2 regions of the Blautia difficilis genome follow, and region 2 is predicted to be linked to the other one. Evidence: predicted binding sites of a transcription regulator. Region 2 holds the regulator's gene; the other holds the start of a gene.

Region 1 (8,719 bases), on a different contig from region 2:
ATCTGAGGTAAGTATAAAGTGATGCGGACACACTTCGGCAGTGATATTCTTCAGCCCCTCTTTCTCCACCATCTTCATCATTTTGGCTACTCCCTCTGTCGAACAGTGGCACAGATGAAGTCTGGCACCGGTCTCTCTGGCAAGCAGAATATCTCTGGCTGCGATCACATCCTCCACTGCATTACAGATTCCCGGCAATCCCAGTCTGGCTGCATTCTCATCATCATTCATACAGCCCTTTCCTCTAAGATCAATGTCTTCACAATGTGCAAAGATAGGGATATCCAGATCTCTGGCAATTTCCATAGCTTCTTTGCACAGAAAAGAATTCATAACAGATTTGCCATCCTCAGAAAGAGCAGGAATTCCCGCCTTTACCATTCCCTCTATATCAGAAAGCTCCTGTCCTTTCTCTCCCTGTGTAATAGCTCCGGCCTGAAGCACATGGATACCGGACAATTGGGCTGCTTTATTATGTACATAGTTTACACGGTCCGGCCTGTCGATCACCGGGGAAGTATTTGGCATAGCTACCACTGTAGTCACTCCGCCTCTGGCTGCTGCCCGTGAACCAGTCTCTATATCTTCCTTCTGTGTCTGTCCGGGATCTCTGAAATGTACATGCAGATCGATCAGACCAGGCATAACCAGACAGCCCTTTGCATCGATCACTCTGTCGCTTTTTTCTTTCGTTGTCAACTGATCGCCAATCTCTTTGATCATTCCGTCTTCCAGATAAATATCACCGATTTTATCAGTGTCGGTTGCTGCATCTATGATACGGCCGCCACGAATAAGAATCCCCATGTAATTCTCTCCCTTCATCACTTCAATATATTATTTACTTACAATGCGTCTTGTCAGCATTATAGCATACCTAATATACATAATACACGAAACTGCCTATTTAATAAAGTCTTTTTTTCCCCTTTTAAAATCAATAAACAATAACATTCTGTTTTATGCTTGACATTTTAAAATACGGGATATATAATCAGTTCATATCTGGATTATCAAATTATATAATCACTGGTTTTTAGAGATTATATTACTTCATATAATCTGTAAAATCTGGTGATTTTTTTTGCCAGAAGCTTTTTAACTTTTTTATTTTTTATGGAGGTAACAACATGAACAAGGGAACTGTAAAATGGTTCAACGCAGAAAAAGGTTACGGATTTATCACTGGTGAAGACGGTGCAGACGTATTTGTACATTTCTCCGCTATCAATGGTGAAGGATTCAAATCCCTTGAAGAAGGCCAGGCTGTAACATACGACTTAACAGAAGGCGCACGTGGCATGCAGGCTGCAAACGTTACAAAATTATAATTTATAATTTCCGTTAACGTAAGAGGATTGAATTCCGCACTTTTAACACGGATAGACCTCAAAAAAACCCCCGGATCTTCCGGGGGATTTTTTTATTCTCATTTATTATTTATTATTTTGCTGCAGAATCTGCAGTCTCTTCTGTTGCCGCAGTATCATCTGCAGTCTCTGTACTGTCATCTGCTGTATCCTCTGTGGCTGTAGTATCGTCTGCTGCCTCTGCATTCTCATCCTCTGTTGTATCAGCAGCGTCTGTATCATCTGCAGTCTCTTCTGTAGTGTCTGCATCCTCATCAGTATCAATACCAGAAATATAATTATCCAGCGCACTGGTATCCAGCACAGTATTCTGTACGATCTCTGCTTTGGTTCCTGCCACTTTTACATATGCAGAATATCCAATCCAGGCAACTACTACAACACATATAAATGCCCAGGCAAACATTTCCAGGGTAAACATCATTTTTTCCTTCTTATCTGCTCTTCCCCGTGTGCTCTTCCTAGCTTTATAGGCATCAACTTTCTTCTGACTCATGATGTATCTCCTTTGCTTCTCATATTTCCTTTCATCGGCTAAATAATTATAGCACATCTTTTTCTAAAATGAAATAGAGAATCCCGATTGGTTGAAATTGACACAGTTTTTTCACATATTACACTGCAACAATCACACCGCCGTCATTAGCATACATGGAGCTGACACCTGCTGTGTCCAATACAACAACTTTGGCAAGCTTCATTCTCTCCTGAAATGCTTCCTTGAGCACCTGTGCTCTGGCCGGGCAGTTGCAATGGCTGATCGCTAAAACCTTGTCCGCGCTATCTGCCGTTTTTTCAATCACCTGCTCAACCATTTTAATCAGGGCACGGTTCATTCCTCTGGCCTGGTCCAGCTGGCAGATTGTTCCCTCATCTGTAGATCCCATTACAGGCTTAATCTTCAGAGCACTGGCAACCAGTGCTTTTACCTTACTCAATCTTCCATTCTTACGTAATGTCTCCAGATTTTCAAGAACAAAGAATGTATGCTGTCCTGAAATATAATGTTCCACTGTAGCAACTACTTCCTCAAAGCTCATTCCCTTTTCTTCACATTCCTGAATCTTCAGTGCGATCAATGTCTCACCAATGGAAGCAGATCTGGAATTAAACACGTGAATTTTTTTATCCGGATGATCCTCCAGACTCAGGTTTCTCCCAAGAAGTGCGCTATTATAAGAGCCACTCAGCTCTGCTGACAATGTAACCGCATATACATGCTCTGCCTCACAGTCATAGGCTCTCATATATCTCTCCGGAGAAGGACATGCTGATTTTGGGCACTCCGGACACTCTGCTACCTTATGCAGAAATTCACCCTGTTTAAATGTTTCATCATCTATAATCTGTTCTGCTCCCACCATTAACGTCAGGGGAACAGATTCAAAATGCTCATCCTGTTTCCATTCATCTAAAAGTTCTCCACAACTATCTATGACAATCTTATATCTCAATTATATCGTCCTCTTTTCCATTATATGTAGTTTCGAATACCAGATATATCTTATCATACTGTTTTCCTTTTGAAAAGCCTTTTTCTCAAAAACTCTGTTCTTTTTTTTCAATCTGATTTATAATAATAAAATACTCCTACACTTCTGTCTAAGTCTGTAATATCTATAGATATCACAAACCTGCCAGCAAGGTAATTTCAGGAGTCATGAAAGGATTTCTATGCTTGCATTAACTATTTCAGATGTTAAGGATTTTATGAATAAACTGCTTATCGGTGAAGTATTTGACAATTTTTCTCTGGTTGAAGCTTCCGTCACTACATTTAATACCTTCACCATTGACGGGCATCTCCAGCAGGATTTTTTTGACACAGACACTGTAGAGGAATATAAAAAAGAAGCTGTGGAATATTCCCTGTGGCGCGATGTCAAACCTTACTGTTTTTCCATCATCCGCGGTAAGCGCACACCACTGCACTTCAAAATCGTGTTCCAGCTCTCTCCTTTTCAAGCACAGAACCTTTTGAAGAATCTTGGAAGTCAATCCACAACCTCAGTATGTAATTTTTATCTTAACATTCAGTACAAAAGCAAATTTTTGTTATGTACCGCCGGCGTTTCCTACTCCTCCTTTTCCCTGGACAAGAAGCCCGAGCATCTCTGGGACGACATGCTGTGCAGATTTCTTGAAGGAAATCATATTCAGTTTCAGAGACTATAAGCCTCTGCTATTTTGACATTTCCTCTGTTTTATTCAGATAATATGCCAGAATATCAATGAATTCACTGTTTGTAGGTTTATCCTCCATGGAACATCCTGCGATCAGTTCCAGATCTTCTTTGTGATTGATCCAGCAGATATTTACCAATGTCCTGATATTATGTTCCACATTAGATGGTGTTGACTTGTATTTTCTTGCCAGAATAGGATAAATATCCTTTGTGATCTTCATCGGCCGCTCCTGCAGTTCTTTCGCCATATTCACAGCTTCCGCGACATAATAATATCCCTTATATTTAGATGTCGCTCCTAATTTTCTGATCAGTCCATACACTTCACTCATACTTTTTTTCCTCCTTAACTGGACAGTCGTCCTTTTTACATTTTTTGTAATACACCTTTAGCGTTTTTACGACATACTCAGTTTTTCGGAAATATTGTCACTTATAAAGAGAATCATATATAATTATTAAAATACCAGCAAATTAATGATAAAAATTTATACGCCATTTGTCAATATAAAAGTACTAAAAACGATAGTCCCGGTTGTTCTCTCCATGTTTTTTCGCCATGTTTCGAAACTTTTCCAGGACTATCGTAATTTTTCACAAAACTGCTTCTACTCTCCCCAACGGACAGTAAACCACAAAATCACTGCACATTATTTTGTAAGCATCATCAACACATCATTGCTTCTCTGTACAAATTTTGTCATTTCATCCGGTGAAAGCTGCTTATGGCTGAGCATTGCCAGATCATAAAGCTGTTCACAGATTACAGGGGCTTTATCTGAATCCTTATTTTCTGCCAAATATTTTACCAGTGGATGGTTCGCATTAAGTACCAGTGTTTCCTGTCCGCCAAACATATTCGGATCCATACCACCCATTCCATACATTTTCATCATATCCTGCATACGGCGGCTTTCTTCGGAAAGGGTAACCATTGCAGATACATTTTCATTCTTCAGATTCTCTACATGAACCTCAAGTTTATCCTTATTCAGATTCTTACGGAAAAGCTCCGTCAATTCTTTGGCAGCCGCTTCGTCAGCAGTACCCTCACCCTTCATTTCTTCTGTCAGATCTGCATCAATTCTCTTGAACTGTACATCCTGATGTTTCTGCTCCAGGCTGGAAATAAACGGGCTGTCAATATTATGTTTCAGAATCACGGCGTCCTTGCCGGCTTCCTTAAACATATTGATATACTGACTCTGCTGGATTTCATCCGTTACATAGAAAATTGTTGTCTTCTCCGGTTCTTTCTCTTCTGCTTTGTCTGTGTCTGCTGCATCAGCCTCTTTTGACTCTGTCTGATCTGCAGCTTCCTCAGCTGTCTCTGTTGTCTTTTTATTCTCTTCTATGCAATCCTTGAGAGTAAGATATTTACCATCCAGATTCTTAAAGAGTACGTAATCACCTATCTTCTCTGCAAATTTGGTATCTTTAATACAACCATATTTAATAAACGGACTGATATCATCCCAGTATTTTTCATAGCTTTCTCTGTCTGTTTTGCACATTCCGGTAAGCTTATCAGCTACCTTTTTGGAAATATACTCAGAAATCTTCTTGACAAATCCATCATTCTGCAGTGCACTTCTTGACACGTTCAGAGGAAGATCCGGACAATCGATCACGCCTTTAAGCAGGAGAAGGAACTCAGGAATAACTTCCTTAATATTATCAGCAATAAATACCTGATTGTTGTACAGTTTAATGGTTCCTTCAATAGAATCATACTCTGTGTTAATCTTTGGGAAATACAGAATTCCCTTTAAGTTGAACGGATAATCCATATTGAGATGAATCCAGAACAGCGGTTCCTTGTAATCCATAAATACTTTACGGTAGAAATCTTTGTACTCCTCATCTGTACACTCATTGGGGTGCTTCATCCAAAGCGGGTTGGTATCACTGAGAGAAACCGGACGTTTATTAATCTTAACTTTCTCCCTTGCCGGAGAAATCTCAACTACTTCCTTCTCTCCGTTTTCATTCTCTTTTTCTTCAGTTTTAGCATCCTCATGGATATGCTCTACCACTACATCATCATCTTTTAATTCTGATTCATCGATAGTCTCATATTCCTGAGGTGCGTTTGCTTTAGAAAGATAAATATTTACCGGCATAAAGGAACAATATTTCTCCAGTACTTCACGCATACGGTATTCGTTGGCAAATTCCAGGCAGTCTTCATTAAGGAAAAGTGTGATCTCTGTTCCAACAGTTGTCTTGTTGCCTTCCTGGATATCATACTCTGTACCGCCATCGCAGGACCAGTGCACAGGTACCGCTCCCTCTGTATAGGAAAGGGTGTCAATATGTACTTCATCTGCCACCATAAATGCAGAATAGAATCCCAGTCCAAAGTGACCGATCATCTGGTCATCTGTTGTCTTATCCTTGTATTTCTCCAGGAACTGAGTCGCACCGGAAAAAGCGATCTGAGTAATATAATTCTCTACCTCATCCGCAGTCATACCGATACCATTATCAATAAATTTCAGAGTTTTTCCATCTGGATCTACGATTACCTGAATCTCCGGCTTATATCCTTCTGGGAATGTATATTCGCCCATTACCTCCAGCTTTTTCAGCTTGGTAATGGCATCACATCCATTGGATACCAGCTCTCTTACAAAAATATCATGGTCTGAATACAGCCACTTTTTAATGATCGGGAAAATATTTTCGCTGTTAATTGATAAACTTCCATGTTTTACAGCCATGCTGTCCACACTCCTTTTATATCTTTCAGATTTTCTGTAACTCTGAAAGATATAGTAATACCTTATGAACTAAAAGTCAAGCAAAAATTAGCACTCATTTAAAATGAGTGCTAATAATTCATTAACATTTAACTGTCATAACTATTTATTTTTTCTTTTTCTTGTAAACTACAACTCCCGCAATAGCACCTGCTGCAATGGCAAGAATCAGTACAAACGGCATGATATTGGTGGTATCTCCGGTCTGCACTGCCTTCTTCTGATTCGCAGCCGGATTCTGCTGCACAGGAGTAGGAGTAGCTGTAATTACAACCTTTGGCTGTGAAATCGTAAAGCTTACCTGCTTTGTATCCTGTTTTCCCGTATTTTTCCAGCTTTTGCCATCATACTGCTGAGCATTAAATACAACAGTCAGATTATATGTGCCCTCTTTGGTAATTCCAAAAGCAGCCGTGTACGGAGCCTGGCTCCAGCTGTTTGTATTGATCACCGTCCAGCGATCCGGAACATAACGCACATCTCCCTTTCCCGGGCTTTCATTGTCCATTCCTGCACCTACCGCTGTAAATGTAATCTTGGACTGAGTGGTATATCCGTCAGCACTGATTCCTGTGATCTTATTATTTGCCGGATCTGCAATCTGAGCAGTACGTCCGGCTTTTACAGTTACCTTTACAGCTGTGATCAGGCTGATCTGATCCGGATTTTCAACTCCATCAGGAAGCACTACAGTTCCATTTACTTTGAAGGTCTGCTCCTGCTTTACAGATGGATCATACGTACATTCCTTTACATTCCATTTTACCTTCGCCTTCATTTCCCCCTCTGTAGTATTAATAACTACTTTTGAAGGAAGTCCCAATGCCTTAGCAGATTTCTCTGAACCATTCTTTACTCCCTTCACGTGAGAAGGATTCTGGATTCCGGTAATTCTGCATGCTGGTTTTGTCACACTGAACGAAGCACTGATCTCGGCCACTGCAGAAATCTGGCTGTCTGTATTTGTGGCTGTAACCTGAATAGATTCACTGTACTCGCCTGCTGTCATACCGGTTTTGGGCACTGCAGTAAAGGTTGCTTCTGCTCCGGGATCCAGTTGTGTTGCAGACAGCTCTCCAATTTCAAAATACTGAGCCTGCGGCTGAGTCAGATCCACTGCTGTATTTCCAGTGTTAGTAAGTGTGATCCGATACACATAATCCGGAGTATTGTATCCCTCCTCCATCGGGTCATAAATAATCTCGGAAGGATCTGCTTTCAGGGAAACCTGCGGCTTCTCCTCTGCTTTTACACTGACTCCGGCCTCTGCCTGTGCCACAGTAGCCTCATCCTCTTCAATTCCAAAAACAAGTGTATCACTGTAATCACCCTGGGCTAATCCTGCTTTTGGCTGAACATGAAAGCTACAGGATGCCCCCTTCTCCAGTGTATATACAGCCTGTGTATCCATCGGCGTAATATCAAAATGCTCAGACTCCGGAAGCTTTACTGTAACTGTCTCATCTCCTGTATTCGTCACAGTAACTGTCTGGCTCTCACTGATCTGTGTATAGCCTTCTGTCAGATCAGCAAAGGAAAGTACTGCCGGATCTGTGGATATAGATAGCTTTCCAAGCTCTGCACTTGGTTCCTCCGTATTGTCCGGAGTTTCCGGATTCTCAGAATCATCCGGAGTTTCAGAATCATCAGGTTCAAGAACAGGCTCTTCTTCCGCTTCCACTACAGCCTTCACTTCAAAGGAAACCTCAGCTCCCTCTTCCGTCTCATAGGTAATGGTGTCATCATAAGTACCTTCCTCCAGTTCCTTCCTTGGCTGAATCCATACGCTGACAGACTCTCCCGCTGCCAGAGGCTCCTCTATGTCCGCTACCATAAAATGCTCCGGGCTGATTGCTTTGAAATTCAGAGCACCTGTTCCGGTATTTTTAATATCTACAAACATTGTCTGGGATTCATTATCTCCGGCTTCTGTCCGGATAGTTCCAAAATCACACACCGGATTTTCCTGACCTTCTACAGAAGCTACTGCTTCATAGGACAACTCCTGCTGTGCATTTTCCACATCATCCGTGTTCTCTGCATTCTCCGGCGCTTCTGTCTCCTGAACATCCTCTGTTTTATCTGTAGTTTTCTCTGTACCGTCAGGCTGAAGCTCAGACTGGGTATAGATTTGCATTTCCTCTGTCTGTTCCGGATTCTGTGTATCATCTTCCTCTGTACTGTCATCCTCTGTCTGCTGGACATTTTCAGCATCTTCCGACTCTGCATCCTCTTCTGAGCCTTCCAGCTGGGCTTCTGTATCCTGCTCCTCCTGAGCTTTCTTATCAGCAGCAGCCTGGGCTTCCTCCTGAGTAGCTGTCACCTCCCGAGTCTTGGCCTGGAGTTTCCCGGTAAATCCTGACTTCTCTGCCGGTGTGATATCCAGTACCAGCACATAACC
Region 2 (8,719 bases):
ATAAAAATTCCATGCAAGCTCCACCAGCACCACTCCCGCCACTGCATCCACCAGATAATGCTGTTTCAGCACCTGTGTGGAAATAATGATCAATATTGCAAAGATCAGAGAAAAATGCTGATACCATTCCGGTATTTTCTCAGATTTGTGAACACTACGCCAGCTCAGCCAGCTCACATAACAATGAATAGATGGAAACAGATTCGAAGGGCTGTTACCTCCATCCATGGCATAAACCAACTGCAGCATCTGTTCTGACCAGGAGTTTCCTGTAATTTCCGGTCTTACATTGGTAGTCGGAAGAATCAGAAAAATCACAAAACAGGTCAGATGAATGGTCAGATCTGTGGCCACAAACCGGTAAAACTGATCCTTTCCCCTCTGGGCAGCTAATATATAATTCACTGCCCAGAATGGAAATGCCAGAATATAAATCCAGATAAATGCCGGAACCAATGGTACCATGCGGTCCAGTGTGCCGGTAAAGTCATAATGATATCTTCCCGAGGTAAGCTGATCACTGCCCCAGTAAATCAGGCAATTCAGCACTACAATGGTGACCAACGGAAGAATTGCCCATCCCGGAAGATATTTTTTTATAAAATCTTCAAACTTTTTTTTCATATTCAGCCTATATGCATACCAAGTCTCAGGTTACAGGACATTTTTGCCCATTACTATTCACTATACACGAACACTCAAAAAAAGAAAAGAGGTTTCCCCTCTTTTCTTGATTTTTATTTTTCATTATAGGATATATTTTTTGAAATATTAGTCTTCAAAAGTTTCTTTTAATTTATCCATAAAGCTTTTTTTCTTCTTTTCACTGCCATCCGCAGTTTCCTTCGGACGGTTACCACAGGCTTCATCAAACTTGCGCAGTGCTTCCTTTGCCTCTTCATTCAGATTTGTAGGAACCTGTACTACCAGAGTCACATAGTGATCTCCACGGACATTCTTATTTCTCAGTGACGGCACACCTTTGCCCTTCAGACGGATTCTGGTATCTGTCTGAGTTCCAGGTTTTACCTCATATTCAACTTCCCCGTCTACTGTATTGATCCGCACTGTACCGCCCAAAGCAGCCTGTGCATAGGTAAGAGGTGCAGTGGAGAAAATATTCATATCCTGTCTCTGGAAAATCGGATGACGGGCAACATTTACTTCTACAAGCAGATCGCCTCTTGGGCCTCCGTTTGTTCCCGGTTCCCCCTTCTCTCTGATACGGATACTCTGACCATTGTCAATACCTGCAGGTACAGATACCTGGATTTTCTTTCTGGAAGATGTATAACCGGTTCCACGGCATGCTGTACATTTATCTTTAATGATCTTACCTGTTCCATGACAGTCCGGACAGGTCTGTACATTACGCACCATTCCAAACATGGACTGCTGGGTAAATACTACCTGACCCTCTCCGTTACATTTCGGACAGGTTACCGGTGAAGTACCTGGCTTTGCACCTGTTCCATGACAGGTGGTACACTCATCCTTCAGTACGATCTCCAGTTCTTTTTCGCAGCCAAAGACAGCTTCTTCAAAAGTAATATTAACACGTGCACGAAGGTTCGCACCTTTCATCGGTCCATTATTGGCACGTCTGCTTCTTCCGCCGCCGCCAAATAAATCGCCGAAAATATCGCCGAAGATATCGCCCATATCAGCACCGTTAAAATCAAACCCTCCAAAACCGCCGCCGGCACCACCGCCGCCGTTTTCAAAAGCTGCATGACCAAACTGATCATACTGTCTCCTCTTATCCGGGTCACTTAAGATAGTATAAGCCTCTGTTGCTTCTTTAAATTTCGCCTCTGCCTCTTTATCTCCCGGATTTACATCTGGATGATATTTCTTGGCCAGTTTACGGTATGCTCTTTTAAGTGTTGCGTCATCGGCGCTTTTATCCACGCCTAAAACTTCATAATAATCTCTCTTATCAGCCATTATTTTAATTAATTCCTATACCTATATTCAACTGTTCTGTCTCTTCGCTGCACCAGTACCTGATACTGGATTTATAGCACAACTATTCAGTGAGAGAAACTCTCCCACTGAACAGTTATGATTTGTCATATTATACTTCTTTATAATCAGCATCTACAACATCATCGTTGTTTCCTGCATCTGTGCTGCCTGCTGCACCGCCGCCCATGTTCATGTCCGGTCCTGCCTGGCCGCCTGCCTGCTGTGTCTGCTCATACATTTTAGCGAAAAGCTTCTGAGCACTTTCCATCATCTTCTCCTGAGCAGCTTTGATATCTGCTACCTGGGAATCTGTCATCTCTTCTGCTGTTGCAGTCTGGGACAGTAAATCTTTCAGTGCATTCAGGTCTGCTTCTACAGCAGCTTTATCATTAGCATCGATCTTGTCTCCTGCCTCTTTCAGTGCATTCTCAACCTGGAATACCATGGAATCAGCATTGTTTCTTGTATCGATTGCTTCCTTACGTTTCTTATCCTGTGCTTCAAACTCAGCAGCTTCTTTTACTGCTTTGTCGATATCGGAATCAGACATATTAGAACCAGCTGTGATTGTGATGTGCTGTTCCTTACCTGTTCCAAGATCCTTAGCGGATACATTTACGATACCGTTTGCATCGATATCAAATGTAACTTCGATCTGCGGAACACCACGACGTGCTGGCGGGATTCCGTCCAGACGGAACTGGCCAAGGGATTTGTTGTCTTTTGCAAACTGACGCTCACCCTGTACAACGTTAATATCTACTGCTGTCTGGTTGTCTGCTGCTGTTGAGAAAATCTGGCTCTTTCTTGTAGGAATCGTAGTATTTCTCTCAATCAGTCTTGTTGCGATACCACCCATTGTCTCGATGGACAGTGACAGTGGAGTAACATCCAGAAGAAGGATATCGCCTGCGCCTGCATCACCTGCAAGTTTACCACCCTGGATAGAAGCACCAAGTGCTACACACTCATCCGGGTTCAGGTTCTTGCTTGGCTCTTTGCCTGTTAACTGTCTTACTTTATCCTGTACAGCCGGGATACGGGAAGATCCACCAACCAGAAGTACCTGTCCAAGTTCAGATGCTGTGATACCTGCATCTGAAAGTGCACGACGTACCGGTTCTGCTGTCATTTCTACTAAGTCATGTGTTAATTCATCGAATTTAGCTCTTGTAAGGTTCATGTCGAAGTGTTTCGGGCCTTCTGCTGTAGCTGTGATGAATGGCAGGTTGATGTTTGTAGTTGTTGCGGAAGAAAGCTCTTTCTTTGCTTTCTCTGCAGCTTCTTTTAATCTCTGAAGTGCCATCTTATCATTGCTTAAGTCAACGCCTTCTGCTTTCTTGAACTCTGCAAGCATGTAATCTGTAACTTTCTGGTCAAAGTCATCACCACCAAGACGGTTGTTACCTGCTGTGGAAAGAACTTCGATAACACCATCACCGATTTCGATTACAGATACGTCGAATGTACCGCCACCTAAGTCGTATACCATGATCTTCTGTTCTTTTTCATTGTCAAGGCCATATGCAAGAGCTGCTGCTGTTGGCTCGTTGATAATACGTTTTACATCAAGACCGGCAATTTTACCGGCATCTTTTGTTGCCTGACGCTGAGCATCATTGAAATATGCAGGAACTGTGATAACTGCTTCTGTAACTTTCTCACCAAGGTATCCTTCTGCATCTTTTTTCAGTTTCTGAAGGATCATAGCGGAAATTTCCTGTGGGGAATATTTCTTGTCGTCGATTGTTACACGGTAGTCAGTACCCATCTCTCTTTTAATGGAAGAGATTGTTCTCTCTGCGTTTGTTACTGCCTGACGTTTTGCAGGTTCACCTACAAGACGTTCTCCTGTTTTTGTGAAAGCAACAACGGATGGTGTTGTTCTTGCGCCTTCTGTATTAGCGATAACTGTTGGCTGTCCACCTTCCATTACGGCTACACAGCTGTTTGTTGTACCTAAGTCAATACCAATGATTTTTCCCATAATCTTGTTCCTCCTGTTTATTTTCAACTAGATTTGATATATTCTATATTTTCATGTAAATTAGTTGGCTACTTTTACCATACTGTGGCGGACTACGAAATCCTTGTAGGTGTAACCCTTCTGGAATTCTTCTACCACAATATTCTCACCGGCTTCTTCGTCCTCCACATGCATCACTGCGTTGTGGAAGTTCGGATCAAATTCCTTACCCACTGCTTCAATCGGTTTCACGCCCAACTCATCTAATGTTGTGATCAGCTGTTTGTAGATCATCTTCATGCCATCTGCAAAAGAATCTCCTTCAGGTGCCTGTGCAAGACCTCTCTCGAAGTTATCCACAACCGGAAGCATTTTCTCAACAATATCCTTGGCTCCGATGATATACATGCTGGATTTCTCTTTCTCCGTTCTCTTACGGAAGTTATCGAACTCAGCCATGTTTCGTTTCAGTCTGTCTGTAAGTTCTTCGATCTGCTGTTCAAATTTATCTTTTTCTTTTTTCTTCTTACCGAAGAAAGAAGTTTTTGATTTGCTGTCTTTATCATCCTGGGAGGTTTCTTCCTCGCCATCCTCTACAGGAATCTCTTCAGTTTCAGCTTCACCGTTTTCTACAACCTCAGGTTCATTTTCAACAGTTTCTTCTGTTACAGGAGTCTCTGTTGTCTCTTCTTCCTGGGCTGTGTTCTTTGTTTCTTCTGACACTCTCTATTACCGCCTTTCTAACTCTCTTTCTTAATCAGTTCGTCCAGCTGGACTTTCAAAGCCTTCAGGCTGTCAACTACATTTGCGTAATCCATACGCTTGGGACCGATGATACCGATGGTACCATGCATTCCTTCTCCAAGTTCGTAAGTGGCTGTGACCACACTGCAGTCTTTCATGGTCTGCACCGGCATCTCATCACCAATGTACACCTGAATTCCTGTATTCTCAGTATCAGACATTCTCTCTTTTACCAGGTCTACCAGATCCTGCTTCTCTTCAAATGCTGAAATCAGTCCACTCGCTTTACTTGTATCTGCAAGCTCCGGATACTTAAAAATGTTGGTTGCTCCTGAAGTATATATCTGCATATCATCTTCGTCTACCTGGATGGTATCTGCTACTGCATCAAGGACTGTGCCAACCACAGAGCCATGTACACCTGCCTGTTCTTTCAGGCGGGCAATCATTCCCAGGTTGATGTCCTGAATAGGCACACCATTTAAGTTGGTGTTAAGAAGAAGATTTAATTTCAGGATTGTCTGATCGTCCATCTCCTCATCCAGATTGATGATCTGGTTTCGGATGACATTGTTATCACTCACTACTACTGCCACAAGCTGAAGTGGTGTCACGCGGGAAAGCTGGATGAATTTAATCTTGCTTCCGCTGTACTGTGGAACAGAAATCATAGTTGCATAGTTGGTATTGGAGGCAAGTACCTTTGCCACCTGTTTCAGCATTTTATCCAGTTTATCAGTTTTCTCTATCATGAGATCCTTGATTTCCTGAACCTCTGATTCCTTTTCTTTCATCAGCTCGTCTACGTAGAGGCGATAACCTTTATCAGAAGGAATTCTTCCGGCTGAGGTGTGGGGCTGTACGATATATCCCATATCTGTCAGGTCTGACATCTCATTCCGGATGGTGGCAGAGCTTACATTTAAATCTGCAAACTTGGAAATGGTCCGGGAACCCACCGGTTCGCCTGTTTCCATGTAGGTTTTGATGATGGCTTTTAGTATTTTCTTTTTACGATCATCTAATTCCTGATCCATGAAGTTCCACTCCTTTACTGCCTTTGTTTTTGGTTTGTTAGCACTCATGTTTTAGGAGTGCTAACACCTTATGCTCATAAGATAGCACTCTTGATTTGGTTTGTCAATATTATTTTGTGAATTTTTTGTTATTTTATGAACAATGGGAATTATTAAGATTATGTTATAGAAAGGGACGCGGGGAGAAAGTATTGATATTGTGTGCGGTTTCGGACGCTAAGAGATACTAAGTCTGCAGAAATCTGCTAAAGGCATGAGCCGGCTTGTCAAACTCGCTCCGTCGCAGACTCCGCTCAGACAGGTGATGCAGCCGGCTCATAACGCAGATTTCTGCGGACTAAGTATCTCTAAGCATCCTGCAAATGCACACAATATCAATACTTTCTCCCCGCTGACTGTTCAGGACGATGATCATATAGGCGGGGCTCTCGCCTGAAAGGCGAATCGCCTTTTCTAGTGCATCGAAAATTAAGTTTCTGCTATATTGGCGCAGATGAAAAATCAGACAAGTCAATATAGCAGTTACTTAATATTCGCTGTACTAGTGCAGGTATAAAAACTCGGTATAGCATTATTTGTCTAAAGTATCCAGTTTTTTTTTCAGGTCGATCATTTTATCGCGGAGTTCGGCGGCCTGTTCGAAGTTGAGGTCTGCGGCTGCGGCGCGCATTTGTTTTTCTACCTGGGCGATGAGTTTGGTGAGTTCTTTGCGGGTCATGGACTCTGGGTCTTTCTGGAGTCGGACTTCAGTTTCGGCTACTGCTTTGGATACGGCGATGAGGTCGCGGACTGCTTTTTTGATAGTGGTCGGAGTGATTCCATGTTCTTTGTTGTAGGCTTCCTGGATGGTTCGACGGCGGTTGGTTTCGGTGATGGCTTTGTGCATGGAATCGGTCATGTTGTCTGCGTACATGATTACATGGCCTTCACTGTTTCGGGCAGCTCGTCCGATGGTCTGGATGAGGGAGGTTTCGGAACGGAGGAAGCCTTCTTTGTCTGCATCCAGGATTGCTACCAGGGTGATTTCCGGGATGTCCAGACCTTCCCTGAGGAGGTTGATTCCTACCAGTACATCAAAGACATCCAGGCGCATATCGCGGATGATGCGGGCACGCTCTAAGGTATCGATATCGGAATGGAGATAGCGGACCCGGATTCCTACTTCTTTCATATATTCTGTCAGGTCTTCTGCCATTCGTTTGGTGAGGGTTGTGATCAGGATTTTGTGTTTCTTTGACACTTCTTTGTTTACTTCCCCTATCAGGTCGTCAATCTGTCCTTCAATGTGGCGGACTTCTACTTTCGGATCCAGAAGTCCGGTTGGACGGATGATCTGTTCTGCACGGAGGAGTTCATGATCATACTCATATTGTCCCGGGGTGGCAGATACAAACATGACCTGATCCAGTTTGGATTCGAATTCTTCGAAGCTTAAGGGGCGGTTATCCTTGGCTGAAGGAAGTCGGAAGCCGTAGTCTACCAGCGTTTGCTTACGGCTCTGGTCACCGGCGTACATTCCTCCTACCTGAGGTACTGTGATATGAGATTCATCTATAATAAGTAAGAAGTCATCTCCAAAATAGTCCAGCAGTGTGTATGGCGGCTGTCCGGGCTTTAATCCTGACAGATGTCTGGAATAGTTTTCGATTCCTGAACAGAATCCTGTTTCTTTCATCATTTCAATGTCGAAATTGGTGCGTTCTGAGATTCGCTGGGCTTCCAGAAGTTTGTCTTCACTTTTGAAATACTCTACGCGTTCTTTTAATTCTTCTTCTATTGCTACCGCTGCTCTCTGGATCTGTTCTGCAGGCACTACATAGTGGGATGCAGGGAAGATGCTGATATGGGAACGCTGGCATTTGATTTCTCCTGTCAGTACATCAATTTCTGAAATACGGTCAATCTCATCTCCAAAAAATTCTACTCTCACGGCTGTGTCGGAGCTGTTGGCAGGAAAAATTTCCAGAGTATCTCCCCGGACACGGAAGGTGCTTCGGTGGAAGTCCATCTCATTTCTGGTATACTGAATGTCGATCAGCTCCCGGATCACCTCATCCCGGTCTTTGGTCATACCCGGACGCAGGGAGATCATCATGTCAAAAAATTCCTGAGGGGATCCCAGTCCGTAGATACAGGAAACGGAGGAAATGACCACTACATCTTTCCGTTCTGACATTGCGGCTGTGGCAGAGAGACGGAGTTTGTCAATTTCGTCATTGATGGAGGAGTCTTTAGCGATATAGGTGTCTGAAGACGGGACATAGGCCTCCGGCTGATAGTAATCATAATAGGAAACAAAATATTCCACCGCATTCTCCGGGAAAAATTCCTTCATCTCTCCGTAAAGCTGTGCCGCGAGAGTTTTGTTGTGGGCAAGGATAAGGGTTGGTTTATTAAGCCGGGCGATGACGTTCGCCATAGTGAAGGTCTTACCGGAGCCTGTGACACCCAGTAAAGTCTCGAACTGGTTGCCTTCTTTAAAACCTTCGACCAGTTTCTCGATTGCCTGAGGCTGGTCACCGGTTGGTTTGTATTCGGAGTGTAATTTAAAATGATCCATAATATTCTCCTGTTTTAATCAAATTTCGCTTATCAAAAATTGAGATATGTTTTAGTATGGTTATGTTTTCAGTATATCATCCCATATAAAAAAAGTACAGAACAAGCGAATACCCGTTCTATACTTTATATGTTTTCTATATTATTTGTTCAAAAAACTATTTCTGAATATTTTTCCCTTTTCTAGTGTGCCGACAAGTTGATTCTTGAAACAATCCTGCATCATCTTTGGCATATATCATCACCTCATTTTCTGCTGATCATTCTATACTCTGCTTACTTCTTAATTTTATTATAACCAGTTTACTCTCGTTTCTCAATCAGTATAGTGTACCACAATCGGTATAAAATATAGAGATCACAAATACCTCTATATTTCTCACACAAATATTTCACAATTTATACTGCCAATTCCAAAGCCACTGAATCCATGTAATTCATCTCT

The links. Region 2 encodes HrcA, which represses chaperone genes, less so after heat shock. Its sites were predicted from a motif close to TGTTAGCACTCNNNNNNNNNGAGTGCTAACA; they were not measured.
Region 1: the regulator HrcA is predicted to act here: its motif matches at 6,365-6,395, upstream of htpG (molecular chaperone HtpG).

The regions. Positions count from the first base shown of each region.
Region 1 is NZ_JACOQG010000015.1:40,127-48,845, reverse strand. Features, by position in the region: gene H8Z82_RS10290 (dihydroorotase) at 1-807, opposite strand, end outside; gene H8Z82_RS10285 (cold-shock protein) at 1,131-1,331, shown strand; gene H8Z82_RS10280 (hypothetical protein) at 1,444-1,866, opposite strand; gene H8Z82_RS10275 (DegV family protein) at 1,985-2,824, opposite strand; gene H8Z82_RS10270 (DUF5721 family protein) at 3,045-3,545, shown strand; gene H8Z82_RS10265 (sporulation initiation factor Spo0A C-terminal domain-containing protein) at 3,553-3,888, opposite strand; gene htpG (molecular chaperone HtpG) at 4,207-6,279, opposite strand; gene H8Z82_RS17355 (COG1470 family protein) at 6,425-8,719, opposite strand, start outside.
Region 2 is NZ_JACOQG010000012.1:84,022-92,740, forward strand. Features, by position in the region: gene H8Z82_RS09365 (phosphatase PAP2 family protein) at 1-624, opposite strand, end outside; gene dnaJ (molecular chaperone DnaJ) at 772-1,947, opposite strand; gene dnaK (molecular chaperone DnaK) at 2,078-3,955, opposite strand; gene grpE (nucleotide exchange factor GrpE) at 4,016-4,657, opposite strand; gene hrcA (heat-inducible transcriptional repressor HrcA) at 4,675-5,715, opposite strand; gene uvrB (excinuclease ABC subunit UvrB) at 6,287-8,275, opposite strand.